DNA from 2 places in the Mesorhizobium sp. P2_E9 genome. Region 1 is predicted to be linked to the other one. Evidence: predicted binding sites of a transcription regulator. Region 1 holds the regulator's gene; the other holds the start of a gene.
What was found. Region 1 encodes PhoB, which activates phosphate uptake and scavenging genes when phosphate is short. Its sites were predicted from a motif close to TGTCATNNANCTGTCAT; they were not measured.

Region 1 (4,983 bases):
CCGCGGCTTTTGGGCCGCGGCGTCGATATAGAACAGCATTGCGCCGTTTAGTTGCAGGCCGCGACGCTGCCGGCGGCAACGCCTGCGCAGACTTCGTCCTTCTTGATCCAGCCGGCGTCGATGACGACGTTGAGATTGTCCTTGGTGATGGCGACCGGGGTCAGGAACAGCGACTTGACGGTGTTGCCGCCAGGCGTCGTGAAGTCCTTGACGCCGGCGATGTCGGTCATCTTCTTGCCGTCGGCCAGTTGCGAGGCGATCTCGGCGGCGTTCTTGCCGAGTTCGCGCGCGTCCTTCCATACCGACACGGTCTGGGTGCCGAGAGCGATGCGGTTCAGCGCGGCATGGTCGCCGTCCTGGCCCGACACCGGCACTGTGCCGGCGAGACCCTGTGCCGTCAGCGCCGCGACGACGCCACCGGCGGTGCCGTCATTGGCGGCGACGACGGCGTCGACCTTGTTGTCGTTGGCGGTCAGGAACTGTTCCATGTTCTTCTGGGCGTTGGCGGGCAGCCAGCCGTCCGTATAGGCCTCGCCGACATTCTTGATCTTGCCGCTGTCGATGGCCGCCTTGAGCACTTCCATCGAGCCCGAGAACAGGAAGTCGGCATTCGGATCGGCGCCCGAGCCCTTAATGAAGACGTAGTTGCCTTCCGGCTTGGCCTTGAACACCGCAGCCGCCTGCAAGCGGCCAACTTCCTTGTTGTCGAAGGTCAGGTAGAAGACGTCCTTGTTCTCGATCAGGCGGTCATAGCCGACGACCGGAATGCCTTCGTCCAGCGCCTTCTGCACGGCCGGGCCGATGGCCGAGGCATCCTGCGCCAGGATGATCAGCGAATTGGCGCCCTGCGAGATCAGGCTCTCGACATCGGTAAGCTGCTTGCCGGGATTGGACTGCGCATCGGCGGAGATGTACTTGTCGCCGGCGGCCTCGATCGCCTTCTTCATGGCGGCTTCGTCGGTCTTCCAGCGCTCTTCCTGGAAGTTGGACCAAGAAACGCCGATGACCTTGTCCTTCGCCTGCGCGACCGACACAAGCGTCAGCGACATGGCGACACCCGCCAGGATGGCGGCTGTGAATCTCTTCATGATATTCCTCCCTGCGCCGCGTATGGCGCGACCAAACTGGCCCTAAGGCCGGCACAAAGGCTCTATTTTTTCGAGCCTCGAAAAAACACTGATCGAACACCGGAACGCTGTCAACAACGATTCTGATGGATTTTGATGTCCTTGTGAATTTTTTTCGAGCCTCGGAATAAATAAATGACAGGACGGGCCGCTTCTGCCAGTATTTGACCGTGTCGTCGGCAGCGTTCGAGGGGCCGGAGGAACCGCGGCGACCGGGAGGATGTGGGAAAACATGTCGGTCGGAATCCGCCACGACGATCTGCGCCGGCGCAACCGCGCCATGGTGATTGCGGCCGTGCGCCGGGCCGGTCGGCCCTCGCGCACCGAGATTGCCGCGACCACCGGCCTCAGCCACTCGACCATATCGGCGATCTCTTCCGACCTGATCGGCGAAGGCATCCTGGCCGAAGGCAAGCCGAGCGAGGCCGGCGCGCTCAAGCGCGGCCGGCCGCAGGTCGGCCTCGGCCTCAATCCGGAGGCCGCGGCTGTCATGACCGTGGTGCTGTCGCTGAATTTCCTCTCCGTCGCCGTCATCGACTATGCCGGCCAGGTCGTATCGGAGGAACAGCGCCGGCTGGACACGCTGACCATGTCGCGCGAGGCGCTGATCGGCGAATGCGTCGCCATCGTGCGGCGGCGCCTCGATGATCCCGATATCGACGTGCGCAGCGTCGCCCGCATCGCGCTGGCGATCCAGGGCATCACCGACACCGAGGCCCGGGCGATGCTCTGGTCTCCGATCACGCCGCAGACCAACATCGCCTTCGCCGACATACTCGAGGCCGAGTTCGGTATCCCCGCCACCATGGAAAACGACTGCAACATGATGGCGGTGGCGCTGCGCTGGCGCGATCCCGAGCGCTACCGCGACGACTTCATCGCCATCCTTCTGTCGCACGGCATCGGCATGGGCCTGGTGCTGAAGGGCGAGCTGTTCACGGGCACCCATTCCTCGGGCGGCGAGTTCGGTCACATGATCCATCGGCCCGGCGGCGCGCTTTGCCGTTGCGGACGCCGCGGCTGCGTCGAGGCCTATGCCGGCAACTATGCCATCTGGCGCAACGCCAGGCAGCTCAGTGAGGACACCGAGCCAGTGGCCGATGTCAGCGACGCGCAGATGCGGGCGCTGGCCGCGACGGCACGCGAACGCGACGGGCCTGAGCGCGAAGCCTACCGCAAGGCCGGCGAGGCACTGGGTTATGGGCTCGGCAGCCTGTTCGCGCTGATCGATCCCGCGCCCGTCGCCATGGTCGGCGTCAGTGCCGCCGCCTTCGACCTGATCGAGCCGGCACTGCGCGAAGCGATCGCGCAGACCGCCGGCGGTCAGCACTCGAAATCGATTTCCTTCGACACCGAGCCGAACGAACTGCCTCTGATCCGCGAAGGCTGCGCCATGCGCGCGCTGACCTTCGTCGACCAGGAGATTTTCGCACCGGGCGTGCAGGCGAGAGCTGGCACCGGAAAGAACGTTGCCTGAATCAGGTCCCGCTCAATCTTCCCTGATCGCGTAGCCCGCCCCGCGAATGGTGCGGATGACGTCCGGCATACGGCCATTGTTGACCGCCTTCCGCAACCGGCCGACGTGCACGTCCACCGTGCGCTCGTCGATGTAGATCGTCTCGCCCCAGACATTGTCGAGCAACTGGCTGCGCGAGAACACGCGGCCGGGATGACGCATCATGAATTCGAGCAGGCGGAACTCGGTCGGCCCGAGCCGGATCTCGCTCTTCTTGCGATAGACCCGGTGCGATTCACGGTCGAGCACGATGTCGCCGACCTTGAGCACACTGGACAGAACTTCCGGCTTGGCGCGGCGCAGCAGCGCCTTGACGCGAGCCATGAATTCCGGCGTCGAGAACGGCTTGACCAGATAGTCGTCGGCACCGGTCGAGAGCCCACGTACGCGGTCGCTTTCTTCGCCCCGCGCGGTCAGCATGATGATCGGCAGCCGCTCGGTCTCGGGCCGCATCCGCAGGCGGCGACAGAGTTCGATGCCGGACACCGCCGGCACCATCCAGTCGAGCACCAGAAGGTCGGGCACGTTCTCCTGCAGGCGGATCTCAGCCTCGTCGCCGCGCGGCACCACCTCCACCTGGTAGCCTTCGGATTCAAGATTGTAACGGAGCAGCACCCCCAGCGGCTCCTCATCCTCCACCACCATAATGCGTGGCGCGATCATCGATTGGTCACCTCTTGCGTCAGGCCGCTGGCGCCGACATCGCCGTTTCATCCTGCTTGGGACGATTGGCGGGCAACTGCGTGCCGGTCAGGACATAGTAGGCGTTTTCGGCGATGTTGGTCACGTGGTCGCCGATGCGTTCGAGATTCTTGGCGCAGAACAACAGATGCGTGCACGCCGTGATGTTGCGCGGATCCTCCATCATGTAGGTCAGCAGTTCGCGAAAGACGGAGGTGTATTTGACGTCGATGCGTTCGTCGTCGGCGCGCAGCTTCGCCAGGGCAGCGGCATCGCGCGCCGCATACTCCTCGATCACGCCCTGCACCTGGATCAGCACCAGCTGTGCCATGGCGTCGATGGAATGCGACAGGTCGCGCGGCGTGGCGCTGAGACCGACGGTGCCGACACGCTTGGCTATGTTCTTGGCAAGGTCGCCAATGCGCTCGAGGTCGCCGGCCATGCGGATCGAGCCGACGACATGGCGCAGATCGTCGGCCATCGGCTGGCGCTTGGCGATCAGCGTGATGGCGCGGTCGTCGAGTTCGCGCTGGCGCGCATCCATGATGGCATCGTCGGAGACCACACGCTGTGCCAGCGCGTTGTCGGAATTCAGCAGCGCCTTGGTGGCGCCGCCGACCATCGAGCCGGCGAGGTCGCCCATATCGCTGATCAGCCTGCTGATCTGTCCGAGATCCTCGTCGAAGGCTGCGACTGTGTGTTCGGCCATGATCCTGGTCCTCGTATGCGTGCGATCAGCCGAAGCGGCCGGTGATGTAGTCTTGCGTGCGCTTCTCGCGAGGCGACGTAAAGATCTTCTCGGTTTTGTCGAACTCGACCAGTTCGCCCAGATACATGAAGGCGGTCTGCTTCGAGACGCGCGCCGCCTGCTGCATGTTGTGGGTGACGATGACGATCGTGTAGTCGGCCTGCAACTCGTCGATCAGTTCCTCGATCTTGGCGGTCGACAGCGGGTCAAGCGCCGAGGCCGGCTCGTCGAGCAGGATGACTTCCGGCTTCACCGCCACCGTGCGGGCGATGCACAGCCGCTGCTGCTGGCCGCCTGACAGGCTGAGGCCGCTGGCATTGAGCTTGTCCTTGACCTCGTTCCACAGGGCTGCGCGCTTCAGCGCCTGCTCGACGCGGCCGTCCATCTCGGCCCTGCTGATCTTCTCATAGAGCCTGACGCCGAAGGCGATGTTCTCATAGATCGACATCGGGAACGGCGTCGGCTTCTGGAACACCATGCCGATCTTGGTGCGCAGCAGGTTGAGATCCTGCGAACGGTCGAGAACGTTCTGACCGTCGAGCAGCACCTGGCCCTCGGCGGTCTGCTTGGGATAGAGCTCGTAGATGCGGTTGAAGACGCGCAGCAGCGTCGACTTTCCGCAGCCCGACGGCCCGATGAAGGCGGTGACGCTGCGCTCGGGCAGCGACAGCGTGATATCCTTCAGCGCCTTCGACTGGCCGTAGTAGAAGTTGAGGTTCTTGACCTCGATCTTTACCTTGGCGGCCGCCTCGGCGGCGATCGTCATGTCTGGAGACAACATCTGGCTCATTTGTCCTCTCTGCGTCCGGTCAGGCTGCGCGCAACGATGCTTAGAGCGAGAACCGTCAATGTGATGATGAGTGCGCCAGTCCAGGCCAGCTGCTGCCATTCCTCGTAAGGGCTGAGAGCGA
Region 2 (4,983 bases), on a different contig from region 1:
TGGCGACCCACAGGCGACCGGCCGAATCGACCGCGCAATTGTCGGGCATGCCGAACCAGCCATTGCTCGTCGTTGCAGTCGAGAAGGTAGCACCGACATCGGCAACCGAGGGATCGCCGCATTTCAAGAGCACTTCCCATTTGCCCTTGGTGGCCGTGAAATCGCCATCGGTCTCGGTGATCTCGATAATGTGGCCGAAGGCATTTTCGGCGCGCGGGTTGGCGGCATCGACCTGGTCGGCCTTGCGCTTCGAATTGTTGGTCAGCATGACATAGATCTTGCCGTTGACGCCATTGGGCTGGATGTCTTCGGGCCGGTCCATCTTGGTGGCGCCGAGCAGATCGGCGGCGCGCCGCGTCTCGATCAGCACGTCGGCCTGGCCAGCAAAGCCGGTTTCCGCCGTCAGCGGCCCCTGGCCGAAGACGATCGGCAGCCAGTCGACCGTGCCGTCCTCGGCGAATTTGGCGACATGCAGCGTGCCGTCGTCGAGCAGGTCCTTGTTGGCGGCAGGGTCGTTGGCGTTGAACGTGCCCTTGGTGACGAACTTGTAGACATAGTCGAAGCGCTCGTCGTCGCCGAGATAGAAGACGACGCGGCCGTCCTTGGCGACGATCGATTCGGCGCCCTCATGCTTGAAGCGGCCCATGGCGGTGCGCTTCCTCGGCGTCGAGGTCGGATCGTTGACATCGACCTCGACGATCCAGCCGAAGCGATTGGGCTCGTTCGGCTCCCTGGCGAGGTTGAAGCGGTCGTAATGTGCGCCCCATTCATAGGCGCCTTCCGGAATGCCGAGACGCTTGTAGTTGGCGGCTTCCTTGTGGCCTTCCGGCAGTTCGCCGGAGAAATAGCCGTGGATGTTCTCCTCGGCCATCACATAGGTGCCCCACGGCGTGACGCCGCCGGCGCAGTTGTTGAAAGTGCCGAATACTTTCGTGCCGGACGGATCGGCATTGGTCTTGACGCGGTCATGGCCTGCGACCGGACCGGACAGCGCCATTTCGGTGTTGGAGGTGATGCGGCGGTTGAGCTTGCCGTCGCGCACCACTTGCCACTTGCCCGACAACTTGCGGATCTCGACGATGGTGCCGCCATGCGCCGCCATTTCGACATCGACCTGCTCCTTCGAGAGCGGCGCGACCTCGGCCTTCTTCTTCCCGTCCTTGTCGACGATCGAAACAATGCCCGGGAACATCAGATGCGGGTTGGTGTATTCGTGATTGACCACCAGCAGGCCGTGCTCGGCCGAGCCGTCGATCGCGATGTAGCCGACATAGTCGTTGTTGTAGCCAAACTGCCTGGCCTGCGCCTGCGCCGACTGCTTGGTCGGATCGAACTCCGGTGAATCGGCAAACAGCGGATCGCCCCAGCGCAACAGCACGTCGGCGTCATAGCCCGGCGCGACATGATGCTTGTCGTCGATGCCGGCCTGGAGCTCGTCGAATTTGAAGGCTGAGCCTTCCGCGGCGCGGGCATCGTCTGCCGCGATCATGGCCAGCGGACTGACCGTGGCGGCGATCGCCGATACGGCGAGCGATCCTTTCAGGAAACCACGGCGCGAGAACCGCGCGGCGATGATTTCGCCCATGGTGCGGTTGGCGGTGGGGTTGATGGCCGGTCCTTCGTTTTCCTCGAGCAGGCTGGTGCGGAATCGGGCGTCGGGGGAACGGTGTTCGGTCATGAGGGCCTCTGGCTTTGGCGTGGCTGGAGCTTGTTGCCTGTTCGACCCCTTAAGCCAGGCCGATCACATTTTCGTGACATCATACAAGCTCCCATGCCCGGGGCGAGGCGACTTGCTCACGCGCACCTCGGACTTTGGTCCAATCTTGCGCTGGCAAAGGTCCTGGAGGACAACCGCAACGGTCGGAGGTCGCTTCCGGCCACTACATCTTTCGGCGATGTTGCGGGTTGCAACGTTGGGGTGGGCGCGCCGGCTCAATCGACGGAGATAAGGGATGCACGGATCGATCACGGCCCGTTGTCGCCGGCTGACGCTCGTTTCGGCGGCGGCTCTGGCGCTGACCATCGTCCCCTATCGAATTTCCCTGCACGGCTCCGCCCCCGGAATCGACGCCGTCACCGCGCAGGCCGGCAAGGGCGGCGGCGGGAATGGCGGCGGCAACGGTGGTGGCAACGGCGGCAGCGGTAACGGCGGCGGCAATAGTGGAAACGGTGGCAACAGCGGCAGCGGCGGCAATAGCGGCAACGGCAATGGAAACGGCGCGGGATCCAGCAATGGCCAGAGCGACAAAGGCGCCAGCCATGTCAACGCCACGACCGGTGACAAGGTCGATGTGAGCGGCAACAAGATCACAGTCACGCACCCCGACGGCATCGTCGAGAAGGTTGAAGGCGGCCGGTTCAAGATGCAGGATGCGCTGGGCCGCACGATCATCGACCGCCGGGCCACACCCGCCGATGTCAGCCGTCTGAAGGCTATGTGAGGCTGGTCAATAGGCCACGGCCAGCTTCGCACGTCACCTCCGCCGCCCCCGGCGGAGGTGACCTCTCTTTGTCCGGCCCTCGCGCCGGTCCGCGATGGCCTACGATCGGTTCCTGTCCTGGTCGCGAAACTCGCGCATCATGAGTGCCGCTTCAGTGCGGTTTCGCACATTGAGTTTTGACAGCACCCCCGTCATGTGATGCTTCACCGTCTTCTCCTGCAGCTCCAGGCGCAGGGCGACCTCCTTGTTGCTGAGCCCTTCGGCCACCAGCCGCAGGATTTCCGTCTGTCGTTCGGTCAGGTGCCGCAGCCGGTCCGCCACGCCATTGGCAGGCTGCGGCGACTGGAGATCGGAAAGCAGCCGCGCCGACAGGGCCGGCGTAAGGTAGCTCTCGCCGGCCGCCACGTTGCGCAGGATGTCGGCGAGCGCGCGCGACCCGACACCTTTCAGGATATAGCCCTGCACCCCAGCGTTCAGGGCTTTGGTTACGTCGGCATTGGCCTCCGAAACGGTCAGCATGACGATCTTCTGGGTGGGATGGTCGGCAAGGATGGTTGCAACCGCGGCCAGGCCGCCGCCCGGCAGGGAGATGTCGAGCAGCAATAGGTCGGGCCGCACCGTCGAGGCGATGCGTTCGGCATCCTGCGCCGTCGCACCTTCGCCGACGATCTCGAAGCCTCCGATCTCCGACAGGCTGCGTGTCACCCCTTCGCGAAAAAGCGGATGGTCGTCGACAATAGCGATGCGAATGGCGCCAATCATGCTTGCTCCTCGACCGACAGGCTGATCACCAGCCGCGTGCCTTGCGGTCCAGTCCGGGTTTCGAACTGGCCGCCAATGCTTTCAACTCTATCCCTGAGGCCGGCCAGCCCCAATCCTTCGACCCGTGCGGCTGGATCAAAGCCGGGTCCGCCGTCCGATACTTCGACGAAGAGCCTGCCGCCTTTCATTTCCGCACGCACTGCCTGGTCCTTGCCTCGCCCGTGGCGATAGGCATTGTTCAGGCCTTCCTGCACGAAACGATAGATGCTGATCTTCTCGGAGGCTCCCGGTTCGGGCAGATGCCTAGGCAGCGTGAGCGTCACCGACGTTCCCGTTCGGCGCTGGTGTTCGTCGACCGCCAGCCGCAATATGTCCATCGCGGCGGCCGTCTCTATCTGCGGCAAAACGAGGCCGGTGCAGATGCCGCGTATTTCGCGCATCGCATCCTCCAGCGTCTTGCGGATCATCGTAACCTCGGTCGAGCGGCTTTCGCCCCAATTGCCGTCGCCGGAAAATACCGGGCTGTCCATGCGCAGCGCCGCCAGGGCGACGAGTTGTGCCGGTCCGTCATGAAGGTCGGCGCCGATCCGGCGCAAATATCTTTCGTTGAACGCGGTGGCGCGGCGGGACGCCCGCTGCACACGCTGTCGCAAGGCGTTGTTTTGTGTCACCAGGCCCTGCAGCTCCGACACCTGGCGGCGCAGCGCGCCGCGCTGGTCGTCGATGGTGCGGCTGGCGCGCAGCACGATGCCCGACAACAGCAGAAACGCCGTCAAGGTGGTGCCGGCCACGATCAGCCAGCTCGACAACAGGGCGGAAGCCAGCGTGGCTTTGAAATCGCTGGCGACCTCGAAGAACTCGGTGACGGCCACCACCTCGCCGGACCAGGGTTCGCGCACGGGATTGTAGATTTCAAGCAGCGGCACGCCGGCGGCCTGCTCCTTCTCTTCGTCTCCATCGAACGTATCGAATTGGGCGGTGACGTTGCCCTGGAAGGCGGACCGCAGATTGTCGGTCAGATCGAAGCGACGGCCGATCAGCGCCGAGTCTTTCGCGTAGAGCACGGTGCCATCGCGGCGCCACAGCCTGAACGAGACCAGGCGCTTGCCGAGTGCACCCTGGCCGAGCGTCTCGTCGAGCGCCTGTTTGACGGACTCGCTGAGTTCCTCGCTCTTGCGCAGGTCGGGCAGCAGCGGTGCAATCACGCTGTCCACATAAAGTGCCGTGGTGGCGGCCGAATTGCGGGTGACACCGTCCCGGATCTGCGACGTCACCCAGGCGCCCACCACCAGCATGACGGCCAGAAGGCCAAAGCCGCCGGCAACGAGGAATTGCAGGGCAAGGGAAAGCTCGCTCCAGCGTCGCGCCAAGTTCTGCAGAATACGAATCATGTTCCCCTGACCGCCCCTCCATCGACAGCCGGGCGACATCGGCACATTGAGCCTCAGCCTCGCCGTTGCCAAGACCTTCGTTAGAATGAGGTTACTTGACGTCTCGGCGTGCTTCGGAAACAAGGTCCGCGGCAGATGCCGCCAGAGCCGCTTCGAGGGGATGGGACGTTGAGTTTTTCGGGACTGCTGCAGCTTGGCTTTTCAACGGTGATCTTCCTTCTGGCTGCGACCGCCGCCAAGCAATGGGGACTGGCGCCGAGCCTGGGCAAGATCCTTTTAACGCTCGCGCTCTATTCGCTGGGCAATCTGATCATGCTGCGGCTGATCCGTGAATTCGGCATGTCGGTGTCGTTCAGCCTCTCGGCGGTCATCCAGCTGGTATCGGTCAA

Region 2: a site for PhoB is predicted at 1,741-1,757, ahead of AC1D05_RS31770 (PhoX family protein). Genes of this name have one in related genera too.

Annotation. Positions count from the first base shown of each region.
Region 1 is NZ_JBFUET010000005.1:298,685-303,667, forward strand. Features, by position in the region: gene xylF (D-xylose ABC transporter substrate-binding protein) at 48-1,088, opposite strand; gene AC1D05_RS11705 (ROK family protein) at 1,360-2,604, shown strand; gene phoB (phosphate regulon transcriptional regulator PhoB) at 2,617-3,306, opposite strand; gene phoU (phosphate signaling complex protein PhoU) at 3,326-4,033, opposite strand; gene pstB (phosphate ABC transporter ATP-binding protein PstB) at 4,059-4,862, opposite strand; gene pstA (phosphate ABC transporter permease PstA) at 4,859-4,983, opposite strand, start outside.
Region 2 is NZ_JBFUET010000023.1:18,270-23,252, reverse strand. Features, by position in the region: gene AC1D05_RS31770 (PhoX family protein) at 1-1,678, opposite strand, end outside; gene AC1D05_RS31765 (hypothetical protein) at 1,953-2,441, shown strand; gene AC1D05_RS31760 (response regulator) at 2,541-3,203, opposite strand; gene AC1D05_RS31755 (sensor histidine kinase) at 3,200-4,594, opposite strand; gene AC1D05_RS31750 (hypothetical protein) at 4,763-4,983, shown strand, end outside.